2 linked regions of the Colwellia sp. M166 genome follow. The protein of the gene in region 1 interacts with the protein of each later gene in a pairwise test. Links are inferred from orthologs where the notes say so. Each region holds a gene or a part of one and is shown in the gene's direction. Other genes may lie near its edges.

Region 1 (5,684 bases):
GGCGCTTTTTAACGGTAAGTATTAAGCTTTATTTGCTTAGAGCTTCACCTAAATGAGGACGAATATCTTTCAATATTTCTTTTGCTAAGCGTGGGCTACTTGCCACAATGTTACCTGAATTGCTGTGGTTATGACCGCCAACAAAATCGGTAACTAAACCACCCGCTTCGATAACCATTAGTTCACCAGCAGCGGTATCCCAAGGTTTTAAGCCGATTTCAAAGTAACCATCAACACGGCCAGCAGCAACGTATGCTAAATCAAGTGCAGCAGAGCCAGCACGACGCATATCAGAAGTTTTACCGAACAAAGTTTTAAACATTTCTAAATAAGCATTTGTGTGTTGCTTATGTTTGAAAGGAAAGCCTGTCGCTAAAATAGAACCTTTAAGTTCTTTTGATTGTTTAACGCGAATACGAAAACCGTTTAGTTGTGCACCTTTACCACGACTTGCAGTAAATAGCTCGCCACGGATAGGATCGTAGATCACTGATTGATCTAATTTTCCTTTCACTTTTAAAGCAATTGAAACTGCAAAGTGAGGAATACCTTTAACAAAGTTAGAAGTTCCATCAAGCGGGTCAATAATCCATTGATAATCGCTGTCTTTCCCTTCAATTAATCCACACTCTTCACCAATGATCGTGTGATTAGGGTAAGATTTTTGGATTGTTTCAACAATAGCTAGTTCAGCACTTATATCAACATTAGTAACGAGATCGTTAGTACCCTTAGATTCAATTTCAATCTTATCTACTTGTTCAAAAGCGCGCAGAATTACTTTGCCCGCAGCACGCGCAGAGCGCACGGCAATATTTAGCATCGGATGCATGATCGACTACCCTATAATGTTGTAAAATGTCATAAACAGCTATGTAAAAGAACGAGGTCAACATTAAGAGTCATACTTGGATGAACCCCTAAAATTGAGCGCGCGAATTATAGCAAACTAATTATCAATTTGCGACCACCTTATTTTTCATTTAGTGATTCACATAGCTAAGTTATAACCGATGAGAGAGAACTTAGCTTATTTTTCACTGCTTAAGGGTAATTAGGGCTACTTATATATGTAAAAGAGCTAACCCATATTGATAAACACTATAAAACTAAATTAAAGTGGTGATTTTTTCTCAGTACAGGGATATGTTCTGTGTTAACATTATCGACAATTTTAGCCATCTAGATAGGTAGCATTTGAAGTTCAATTTGTTGCCATCGCATTAAGTAAGTGAAGATAATGTCAGATTCTTTATTAAATAAAGTACGTATAGTGCTCGTTAATACCTCCGATTGCCGTAATATCGGTTCAGCTGCTCGTGCCATGAAAACAATGGGTTTAACTGAGCTGGTATTAGTTGATCCCATTGAAATGCCTAATGGTCAAGCACAGGCATTAGCTGCTGGTGCAACCGATGTATTAAAAAACGCTAAAGTTGTCGCGACTCTGGAAGAAGCCATCATTGATTGCGGTTTAGTGGTTGGCACCAGTGCTCGTTCACGTACGTTACCTTGGCCGATGTTAGAGCCACGTGGTTGTGGTGAAAAGCTGATCACTGAAGCACAAGAATATCCTGTGGCGTTAGTTTTTGGTCGCGAGAGTAGTGGTTTAACCAATGAAGAATTGCAATTATGTCACTTCCACGTACAAATTCCTGCAAACCCAGAATATAGCTCACTGAATTTAGCCATGGCAGTACAAACCCTAAGTTATGAAGTTCGAACTAGCTTTTTAGCACACCAACAACAGGCTTTTACATTAAATGAAGCTGAAGAATATCCGGTGGTAGATGAAACGGAACGTTTCTATCAACATTTTGAAGAAGCATTAAAAGCAACTGGCTTTATTGTCCCGAGCCATCCTGGTTTAGTGATGACCAAACTGCGTCGTTTATTTAATCGCGCCCGACCTGATGTCAAAGAATTAAAAATGATGCGCGGTATTTTAGCTTCAGTTGAGCGCGTTGCCAAAGCATCGAGCACTGAAAAAAATACAGATTAATTATAGTCGTTAGTGATTTAGCTAATTGAATAAGCACCGACTTAAAACTGAGAATTAAGGAAAGTGGTATGTTTAGCCGCATGAAAGAAGATATCAATAGTGTATTTGATCGAGATCCAGCAGCACGTAATGTATTTGAAGTATTAACCAATTACCCAGGTTTACATGCGGTTTGGTTTCATCGTTTGAGTCATAAATTGTGGAAATGCAATTGGAAGTGGTTAGCGCGTAGTTTATCAACATTCTCGCGTTGGTTGACCGGTATTGAAATTCATCCTGGTGCTACTATCGGTCGTCGATTTTTTATTGATCACGGTATGGGCGTTGTTATTGGTGGCACAGCAGAAATTGGTGATGATGTAACTTTATACCAAGGCGTTACTTTAGGTGGCACCAGCTGGAAGGAGGGCAAACGCCATCCAACACTGATGAATAATGTTGTTATTGGCGCCGGTGCTAAAATTTTAGGACCTATTACCATTGGTCATCATGGTAAGGTTGGCTCCAATTCAGTGGTAGTTAAAGATGTACCTGATAATGCCACAGCCGTTGGTATTCCAGGTCGTATTGTTAATCCAAACAAAGATAATGGTGCGGCAGAAAATCGTGAAAAAGTGGCGAAAAAATACGGTTTTGATGCTTATGCCGTGGCTACCGATAATCCAGACCCGGTAGCAAAAGCGATAGGTCGTTTGCTTGACCATATGCACTTAATGGATAACAAAGTCTCTGATTTATGTCGAGAAGTGAACCAGCTTGGTGGTCAAGTTTGTCAAGAAGCTTTACCAGAGTTAAGTGTTGGTGAGTTTGACGAAGATGAGAAAGCTGCCGCTAAACGTCGCGAAAGCGCAACTGAGTCTTTTGATCCTTCAATTTAGCAATATTTAGAAATAATTTTTTGAAAGCACTCGCTCGCGAAAGGTGTTAATTCACTACAAAACATAAGTAGAAATATTGAAAAACACTTATGTTTTGCCTTTTTATTGACTAATTTATAAACCCGAGTAAAATACTTGAGTAAATCACTCGGGTATTTAGTTGACTATTTTATAAGGATATGTAAAATTGCGCAGCAAATTGATAGGGGTAATAAATGAAACTGACGTCTAAAGGTCGATATGCAGTAACAGCTATGCTTGATGTGGCAATTCATGCCGCAACTGGGCCTGTTCCTTTGGCAGATATTTCTGAGCGCCAAGGTATCTCATTATCATATTTAGAGCAACTTTTCTCACGTCTTAGAAAGTATGGTCTTGTTAATAGTGTTCGTGGACCAGGCGGAGGTTATCGCTTAGGTAAGTGCTCAGCGCAAATTGCCGTTGCTGATGTGATTAACGCCGTTGATGAAAGTATCAATGCCACAAAATGTGGTGGTAAAGGTAACTGCCAAGATGGTCAGCAATGCCTCACACATTATTTATGGTCTGATTTAAGCGATAGAATTGAAGATTTTTTAAAGAGTATTTCGCTTGCCGAGCTCGTCGAGCAACGAAATGTAAAAATAGTGTCACAACGACAAGATGAAATAACAGCGAAAGCTCGTAAGTCACCCTCGTTAGAGACATTAATTACCACCCGTAACATTATGAATGACTGGCACTAGTTGCCCGTTCAATTGGAGATTATTAACCAATGAAGCTTCCTATTTATTTTGATTATTCAGCGACTACACCTGTAGATAAACGTGTTGCTGAAAAAATGATGCAATATATGACCACTGATGGTTTTTACGGAAACCCAGCCTCACGTTCACACAAATTTGGCTGGCAAGCGGAAGAAGCGGTTGATATCGCTCGTAATCAAATAGCAGATTTGATTAATGCCGATCCTCGTGAAATTGTTATCACCTCAGGTGCAACTGAATCTAATAACTTAGCTATTAAAGGCGCAGCCAAGTTTTACAGTAAAAAAGGTAAGCACATTATTACCTGTAAAACTGAGCATAAAGCGGTATTAGATACTTGTCGTGAATTAGAACGTCAAGGCTTTGAGGTAACTTACCTTGATCCTGAAAAGAATGGCTTAATTGACTTAAAGAAATTAGAAGCTGCTATTCGTGAAGACACAGTACTTATTAGTATTATGCACGTGAATAACGAAATTGGTGTTATTCAAGACATCGCTGAAATTGGCGAAATGTGTCGTGCACGCAAAATTATCTTCCATGTTGATGCTGCGCAAAGTGCCGGTAAAATCAATATTGACTTACAACATTTAAAAGTTGATTTAATGTCGTTTTCTGCCCATAAAATTTATGGTCCTAAAGGCATTGGCGCACTTTACGTTTCTCGTAAGCCTCGCGTGCGTTTAGAGTCACAAATTCACGGTGGTGGCCATGAACGTGGTATGCGTTCAGGTACATTAGCAACGCACCAAATCGTTGGTATGGGCGAAGCTTTTAGAATCGCGAAAGAAGAATTAGCACAAGACGAAGCACACGTAGTGAAAATGCGTGACCGTTTATGGGCTGGCTTAAACGATATGGAACAAGTTTTCGTTAATGGCGACTTTGACAAACGTTACCCAGGTAACTTAAATGTTAGCTTCAACTTTGTTGAAGGTGAGTCATTAATTATGGCATTAAAAGACTTAGCAGTATCTTCAGGCTCAGCCTGTACATCAGCAAGTTTAGAGCCGTCATATGTCTTACGCGCTTTGGGCTTAAATGATGAAATGGCACATAGCTCAATTCGTTTTAGCTTTGGCCGTTTTACCACAGAAGAAGAAATTGACTATGCCATTGACCTGATTAAAAAGGCAATTGGCCATTTACGTGACATGTCACCGCTTTGGGAAATGTTCAAAGACGGTATCGATTTAGACTCAATAGAGTGGGCTGCTCACTAGAGCACTAGGAGAAATAACATGGCTTATAGCGAAAAAGTAATTGATCATTATGAAAATCCACGCAACGTTGGTTCTTTAGATAAAAACGATCCACAAGTTGCTACGGGTATGGTCGGCGCACCTGCATGTGGTGACGTGATGAAGTTACAACTTAAAATTTCAGCTGACGGTATTATCGAAGATGCGAAATTTAAAACTTACGGTTGTGGCTCTGCAATAGCTTCAAGCTCATTGGTTACAGAATGGGTTAAAGGTAAATCAATTGATGAAGCGGGCGAAATCAAGAACACTGCCATTGCAGAAGAGCTTGCATTACCGCCAGTGAAAATTCATTGCTCGATTTTAGCAGAAGACGCTATTAAAGCGGCAATTGAAGATTACCGTAGTAAGCACCAAGATTAAGCTGGAGGTTGGCTATGAGTGTAACGATGACGCCTGCGGCATCTGACAGGGTAAAATCGTTTATCGAAAACCGAGGCAAGGGCCTTGGTTTACGATTAGGTATTAAAACAACCGGTTGTTCTGGTTTAGCTTATGTACTTGAATTTGTTGATGAGCTAAATGAAGATGACACCATGTTTTCTATTAATGATTGTAATATTATTATTGATGGTAAAAGCTTAGTTTATCTTGATGGTATCGAACTTGATTTTGTTAAAGAAGGCTTGAACGAAGGCTTTAAATTTACCAACCCAAACGCTAAAGGCGAATGTGGTTGTGGTGAAAGTTTTAATGTTTAATGAGTGATTAGTTTCACTGGAGTTGTTGTGAATTATTTTCAATTATTTGGTTTAGAAATTCAGTTTACTATTGATTTAACTAGGCTTTCAACACT
Region 2 (5,697 bases), 640 kb from region 1 along the record:
CTATTGATAATAGCATTGACGGTAACACTAAACGTTTTCAAGAAAACCAAGCTGTTATTTACGGTTCAATGCAACCAACAGCGCAATTATTGACTGAACTTGAGTTAACCTTAGGTGATAAAATAGATTACGGTAATAATCGTCTAGGCGATTATGTCGCCCTATATGCCTATATCAGTTATAACGTTAATAAACATTTAGAATTTGAATTCTCCCATACCTATAGTGATTTAGATGCTGATAATGCAAACGTTTTTACAGAAAACCTAACAGAATTACGTGTTTCATATCAATTTAATATTAATAGCTATTTGAAATTTAATGTTGTCTACACTGATATTGATTTCAATCTTGACAATAACTCCACAGCCTATACAGCAAAAGATAATACGCTATCTACTCAACTTATTTATGCTTATAAAATTAACCCGCAAACAGTATTCTACTTAGGTTACTCTGACAATAGTTATCAAGATGATCGATTAAAAAGTTTAGAGCGTGGCCAACGTACTATCTACAGTAAAATCAGTTATGCTTGGTTGCCATAATCAAAGCCACTATGACACTGATATATAACGGAGTAACTTTCGAGCTCATCAATAGTAATCAACAACTATGGATTGCTAGTGGTATTAGCATGTTTTATTAGGCCATTATCTCATCTGGTATCATTATCATTTACCACAATAGTAGCGGATATTTTATCATGGATGGCTTGTCGGTTAGGATCCCAATAAATTTGTGCAAAGCCGAGTAAACCTGTGGCAATACCCGCGCCATAGCCACCATAACGTCCAAAACTGTCCCAGATAGATAAAGGCGTGCCATCTAATTGAATGACACGAATATGGAATAACTTTTTACCCGGTGTTTGGCCATGCCAAATCGCCGTAAACATTGTAAAATAGAAAGCAGCCCAACCAAAACCTATGCCGAGATCTTCAATCAAACCTTGTAGCCAAGCAAAACCTTTATAAACAACCTCGTTACTTGAGTTACCTTTGCTCTTTTCGTGCTCAATATCAGTGTCTAAAGTACTTAATTCAGCTATTTTATCGACTGTATTTTGATTTATAGTACTGTTGTCGTTAATCTCACGGACAAGATCAGAGGCATCAGTAGTCGTTTGATTTTTTTGCTGGGCACCGGTGGTTATATACAATTGTCTAAGCTCTGTGCTTAATTGCTCAAGATGCAAGCGACTTAAGCTGTCTTGCTCTGTAACATTAGCAATCAATAATGCGATAAACTGCTCTGCTTGCTGTGCTGTTGGTGATTGTCCAACATAAGCTAGTAGTAAATCAGCCGTTAATTGTTGCCAACATGCATATTCATCACATTCACTCTGCGCGATAGCAACAGTTGCCGCAACCGATAAAGTACCTTTGATAAACCCTTGCTCATCACGATTATTTTTTATTTTATTTGACGGGCTTAAAACTGTGTCTGGTTGCTGTCCAGCGCGCTCAACTTGGTTATTAAAGTCATTCATTTGGGAGAAGATGTTAGGTAATGTATCAATTAATACAACGAAGACAATAAAAGCACCCGTGAGACGAAGCAGTGTTTTTCTCAATCCCGGCTTTTTGCCAAACTTGGCTGCACGCTGCTTACTGCCAAGTTTAAATAATGTAATAGCAACTAATACAGCCAGCAATTCACCCGGGGCACCGCTTAATATAGCCACTAAACATAGATCAATTAACAGTGCAGCCCCACGACGCCAAGGCACAGCAAGAGCAATACCAAATAATGACTGATCAATTTTAAAAGCAAATGGCGTTAATGTTTCACGAGTTTCTTCAGCAGATAACACTTGCGCGCTACTTTCTGCCGCTGTAGAGCAATTTTCATTACTCGCTGTTGCACTTATTTTCTTAAAGCCAGCATTTACATTATCGGTCACTGTCGTTCCTTTATCACGAATCTTTAGCTATCACGAAATTGTGATAAATTTAACAATATCAATCATCTGCTTACACTTCAAACCTTTTAATGGTGCCCAGAAATAGTTTTCAATTGAGCATTTACCAACAAAAACATTTGATTTAAATACCATTAATTCGATATCTATTCCTTTTTCGCATATAAGAGATCAAAATATCACTTCTTTTTCTGCCATAAAGCGTTAATCTAATGGCAAAGTGTTAACTTAGCTTTGCTGTTCTTTCATTGTAGTCTCTGCTATAAAATGATAAGTCAGTAAGCTATTAAACTGAAAAACTCAGCGGTTAACCCATGTAAATAATTAATACATCTGTATGACACACTCGCTTAATACGATGAAACAGGATTAAAAAATGTCTACTATATTCGAAGATAACTCAACAGCAATTGGTAATACACCACTCGTTAAACTTAACCGCATTGTTACTGGTGAAAATACGGCCAATATCTACGCAAAAATAGAAGCACGTAACCCAAGCTTTAGTGTTAAGTGTCGCATCGGTGCCAATATGATTTGGGATGCCGAGAAGAAAGGTTTACTTACTGCGGGTAAATCTATTGTTGAACCAACCAGTGGAAATACCGGTATTGCTTTGGCGTTTGTTGCTGCCGCTCGTGGTTATGAAATCACTTTAACCATGCCAAACACGATGAGCTTAGAGCGTAGAAAACTCCTGATCGCCTTAGGTGCTAAATTGGTATTAACCGATGGTGCTAAAGGCATGGGCGGTGCTATCGCTAAAGCACAAGAAATTAAAGATGCTGATCCAGAAAACGTAGTACTACTTGGCCAATTTGATAATCCTGCTAACCCTGAAATTCACGAAAAAACCACTGGACCTGAAATTTGGAAAGACACCAAAGGTCAGGTTGATTTCTTCGTTGCCGGTGTTGGTACGGGTGGTACGATTACGGGTACAAGTCGATACCTTAAAAGTGTTGCCAAACATAAGATCATATCCGTAGCGGTTGAGCCGACTGATTCTCCAGTTATTACACAAGCAATGGCCGGTCAAGAATTAAAGCCTGGTCCTCATAAAATTCAAGGTATTGGCGCCGGCTTTATTCCTGGTAACTTAGACCTTTCAATTGTTGATGCAGTTGAACAAGTATCAAATGATGATTCTATGGCTATGGCACACCGCTTAATGAAAGAAGAAGGTATTCTTGCCGGTATTTCATCCGGCGCCGCTGTTGTTGCCGCTAAGCGTATTGCAGAAAGACCAGAGAATGCTGGTAAGAATATTGTTGTTATTCTCCCTAGCTCTGCTGAACGCTACCTTTCAAGTGCATTGTTTTCTGATTCATTTACCGATGAAGAACTTGCACAATAATTAGCACCGCAAAGTAAATACTGAGTTAGCACTAATGTTAGCTCGATGATAAAAGGCATGACTTACTCAAAAGGTCATGCCTTTTTTGTTAATCACGTATCCTTCGTTCCCCTTCATGTTTTGCATCCATCCAATAACATCGAAAAACAAAAAAAACATATAAAACAGCGACATTCAAGTTATCCCACTTTGACTAGCATTTAAAAATAGCATCATAAATCACCGAGAATCATAACCAACCTCTAGCATTGCCCACAACCTTTGAGGTAACATGAGATTAACTTCACATACTTAACTATTAGCATATGAATTATTTAAAATTTATCACCTTAAGCCTCTTGCTGTTACTAACTGCTTGTGGTGAAGAAGACAAAAACAAAATTAACGATGTCGACAACCCCGAAGTTGTCGCAATTGAATTCTTTAATGCATTGTATAATGAAAAAAATATTGAAAAAGCAGCCTCCGTATGTAGCCCTCGGTTATCACGTATTATTTTACACTATAAATCAACAAAAGCGGTTGCAAGGCATTTATTCAATATGTCGTACGATAAGGTTGAGATAAAACCAGATGATAGTGGTGTAAAAGTTAGGGAGCAATTTAAAAATGCAGCGGTTATTACCGTTTTTTTCGATGGTTACTACCACGACGATCATTTAAAAGATGTTAAACGACTATCATTAATTCAAATAGACAATAAATGGGTTATCGATAAGATCTTAAAAGACCCTTTTTAAACTGTCATAGTTATACCAAGTTTATTCAGTTTGTTCTCACTCAGCGCTTACCAGCATTTTGAGAACAACGATCATTTTGTGAATATAGTTATTAGAATTGGTATTAGTACCATTGATATTATTTAAATAACTAAAAACGGCGTCAATATTGACGCCGTTTTTTAGCTGCACATTTAGCAATTTATGCTTTAAATCATTAATAATTCAGCAGTTAATAGCCAATCGCCTTACCTTCACGACGAGGATCAGCACCACCTCTTAAATAACCATCAGATATTTCAATCGCTTGAATGCCACTATTTAAGTCTCGCACTATTACTTTGTGTCCTTTAGCCTCTAATGCAGGTTTAAGCTGCACTAACTCCGTACCTTTTTCTAAGGTGGTAACTAGGTTACGATTAGTCAGATGCGGCAGATTAATCGCTGATTGTGGATCAAGTTGCCAATCTAAAATTGCAATCATGGTTTGCGCTACGTAATTAATAATACGGCTGCCTCCTGGAGAACCAACAACCAGCTTTAGCGAGTCGTCTTGATTAAATACCATCATCGGCGCCATAGAGCTACGTGGTCGCTTACCTGGCTCTAATCGATTAGCAACCCACTGTCCATTTCTTTTCGGATCAAGAGAAAAATCAGTTAATTGATTGTTGAGAATAAAGCCTTCAACCATCAGTGCAGAGCCAAAGCCCATTTCGACACTTGTGGTCATAGATATTGCATTACCCTCTTGATCTACAATAGAAATATGACTGGTTGACGGCAATTCAAAAGCATTGTCATCGGCTTGCGCTACTGCTCCGGTTGGCAGACCAGCAACAGCTGTTCCCATGTCTATATCAAGTTTAATTAATGCTGAGCGCTGCGCCATATACTGTTTATCAATCAACCCTTTTGTCGGCACATTAACAAAACTGCTATCGGCAACATAACGATTACGGTCTGCGAACGCTAAGCGTGAACTTTGACTAAATAAGTGTGCGAACTTAGCATCATCCATCGACAATTTTGCCATATCAAAGCGTTCAAGTTGACCAAGTATTTGAATAATAGCCAAACCACCAGAGCTTGGCGGCGCCATACCACACACTTGATATTGTCGATAAGAACCACAAATTGCAGATTGTTCTTTAGCTTGATAACTTTTCATATCGCTTAATGTTAAACGCCCCGGTGCAATGGGTGAATTTTGCACTGCAGCGACAATTTTTTTCGCTATCCAGCCTTGATAAAAAACCTCAAGCCCCTCAGCAGCGATACTGCGATACACCGCTGCTAGCTTTTTGTTTTTTAACAATTGCCCTGCCTTTATTGGCATACCATTTGGAAAAAAGTAGCCTTTAATCGTCGGCAATTTAGTAATTCCAGGGTTAAACTCCATCGCGACAAGTTTTTCAAGCCGTGGCGAAACAATAAAACCATCTTCAGCTAGTTTAATGGCATCTGCAAACAACATTCCCCATGCCAGCTTGCCATATTTATCATGGGCCTTTTTAAGCCCGGCTAAAACACCTGGAACGCCCACAGATCGCCCGCCAACAACCGCATCTATCCAAGAGATAACTTTACCATTTTCATCTAAAAACATATCCGTAGTTGCTGCAGCTGGTGCAGTTTCTCTACCGTCAAATGTGGTTAATTGCTGATTTTTTTTATCCCAATGCAACATAAAAGCA

What was found. The genes of interacting proteins can lie anywhere in the genome.
Region 2: the proteins of cysE (region 1) and cysK interact in binary tests that used the Escherichia coli proteins (3 or more experiments, as listed by UniProt). The link is inferred for Colwellia sp. M166 from one-to-one orthologs.

Annotation. Positions count from the first base shown.
Region 1 is NZ_CP040755.1:1,561,419-1,567,102, reverse strand. Bases 1,170-3,975 are described here. They hold cysE (serine O-acetyltransferase), read left to right. Parts: upstream 1,170-2,070; coding sequence 2,071-2,880; downstream 2,881-3,975. Other genes in these bases: FGD67_RS07095 (IscS subfamily cysteine desulfurase), read left to right, coding at 3,635-3,975; iscR (Fe-S cluster assembly transcriptional regulator IscR), read left to right, coding at 3,096-3,605; trmJ (tRNA (cytosine(32)/uridine(32)-2'-O)-methyltransferase TrmJ), read left to right, coding at 1,241-2,002. Outside these bases: suhB (inositol-1-monophosphatase), read right to left, coding at 29-832; more of FGD67_RS07095, read left to right, coding at 3,976-4,849; Fe-S cluster assembly scaffold IscU, read left to right, coding at 4,868-5,251; iron-sulfur cluster assembly protein IscA, read left to right, coding at 5,266-5,589; co-chaperone HscB, read left to right, coding at 5,617-5,684.
Region 2 is NZ_CP040755.1:919,930-925,626, forward strand. Bases 1,472-4,290 are described here. They hold cysK (cysteine synthase A), read left to right. Parts: upstream 1,472-2,300; coding sequence 2,301-3,281; downstream 3,282-4,290. Other genes in these bases: FGD67_RS04230 (RDD family protein), read right to left, coding at 1,472-1,906; FGD67_RS04240 (hypothetical protein), read left to right, coding at 3,587-4,021; ggt (gamma-glutamyltransferase), read right to left, coding at 4,233-4,290. Also shown: FGD67_RS04225 (hypothetical protein), read left to right, coding at 1-548; more of FGD67_RS04230, read right to left, coding at 659-1,471; more of ggt, read right to left, coding at 4,291-5,697.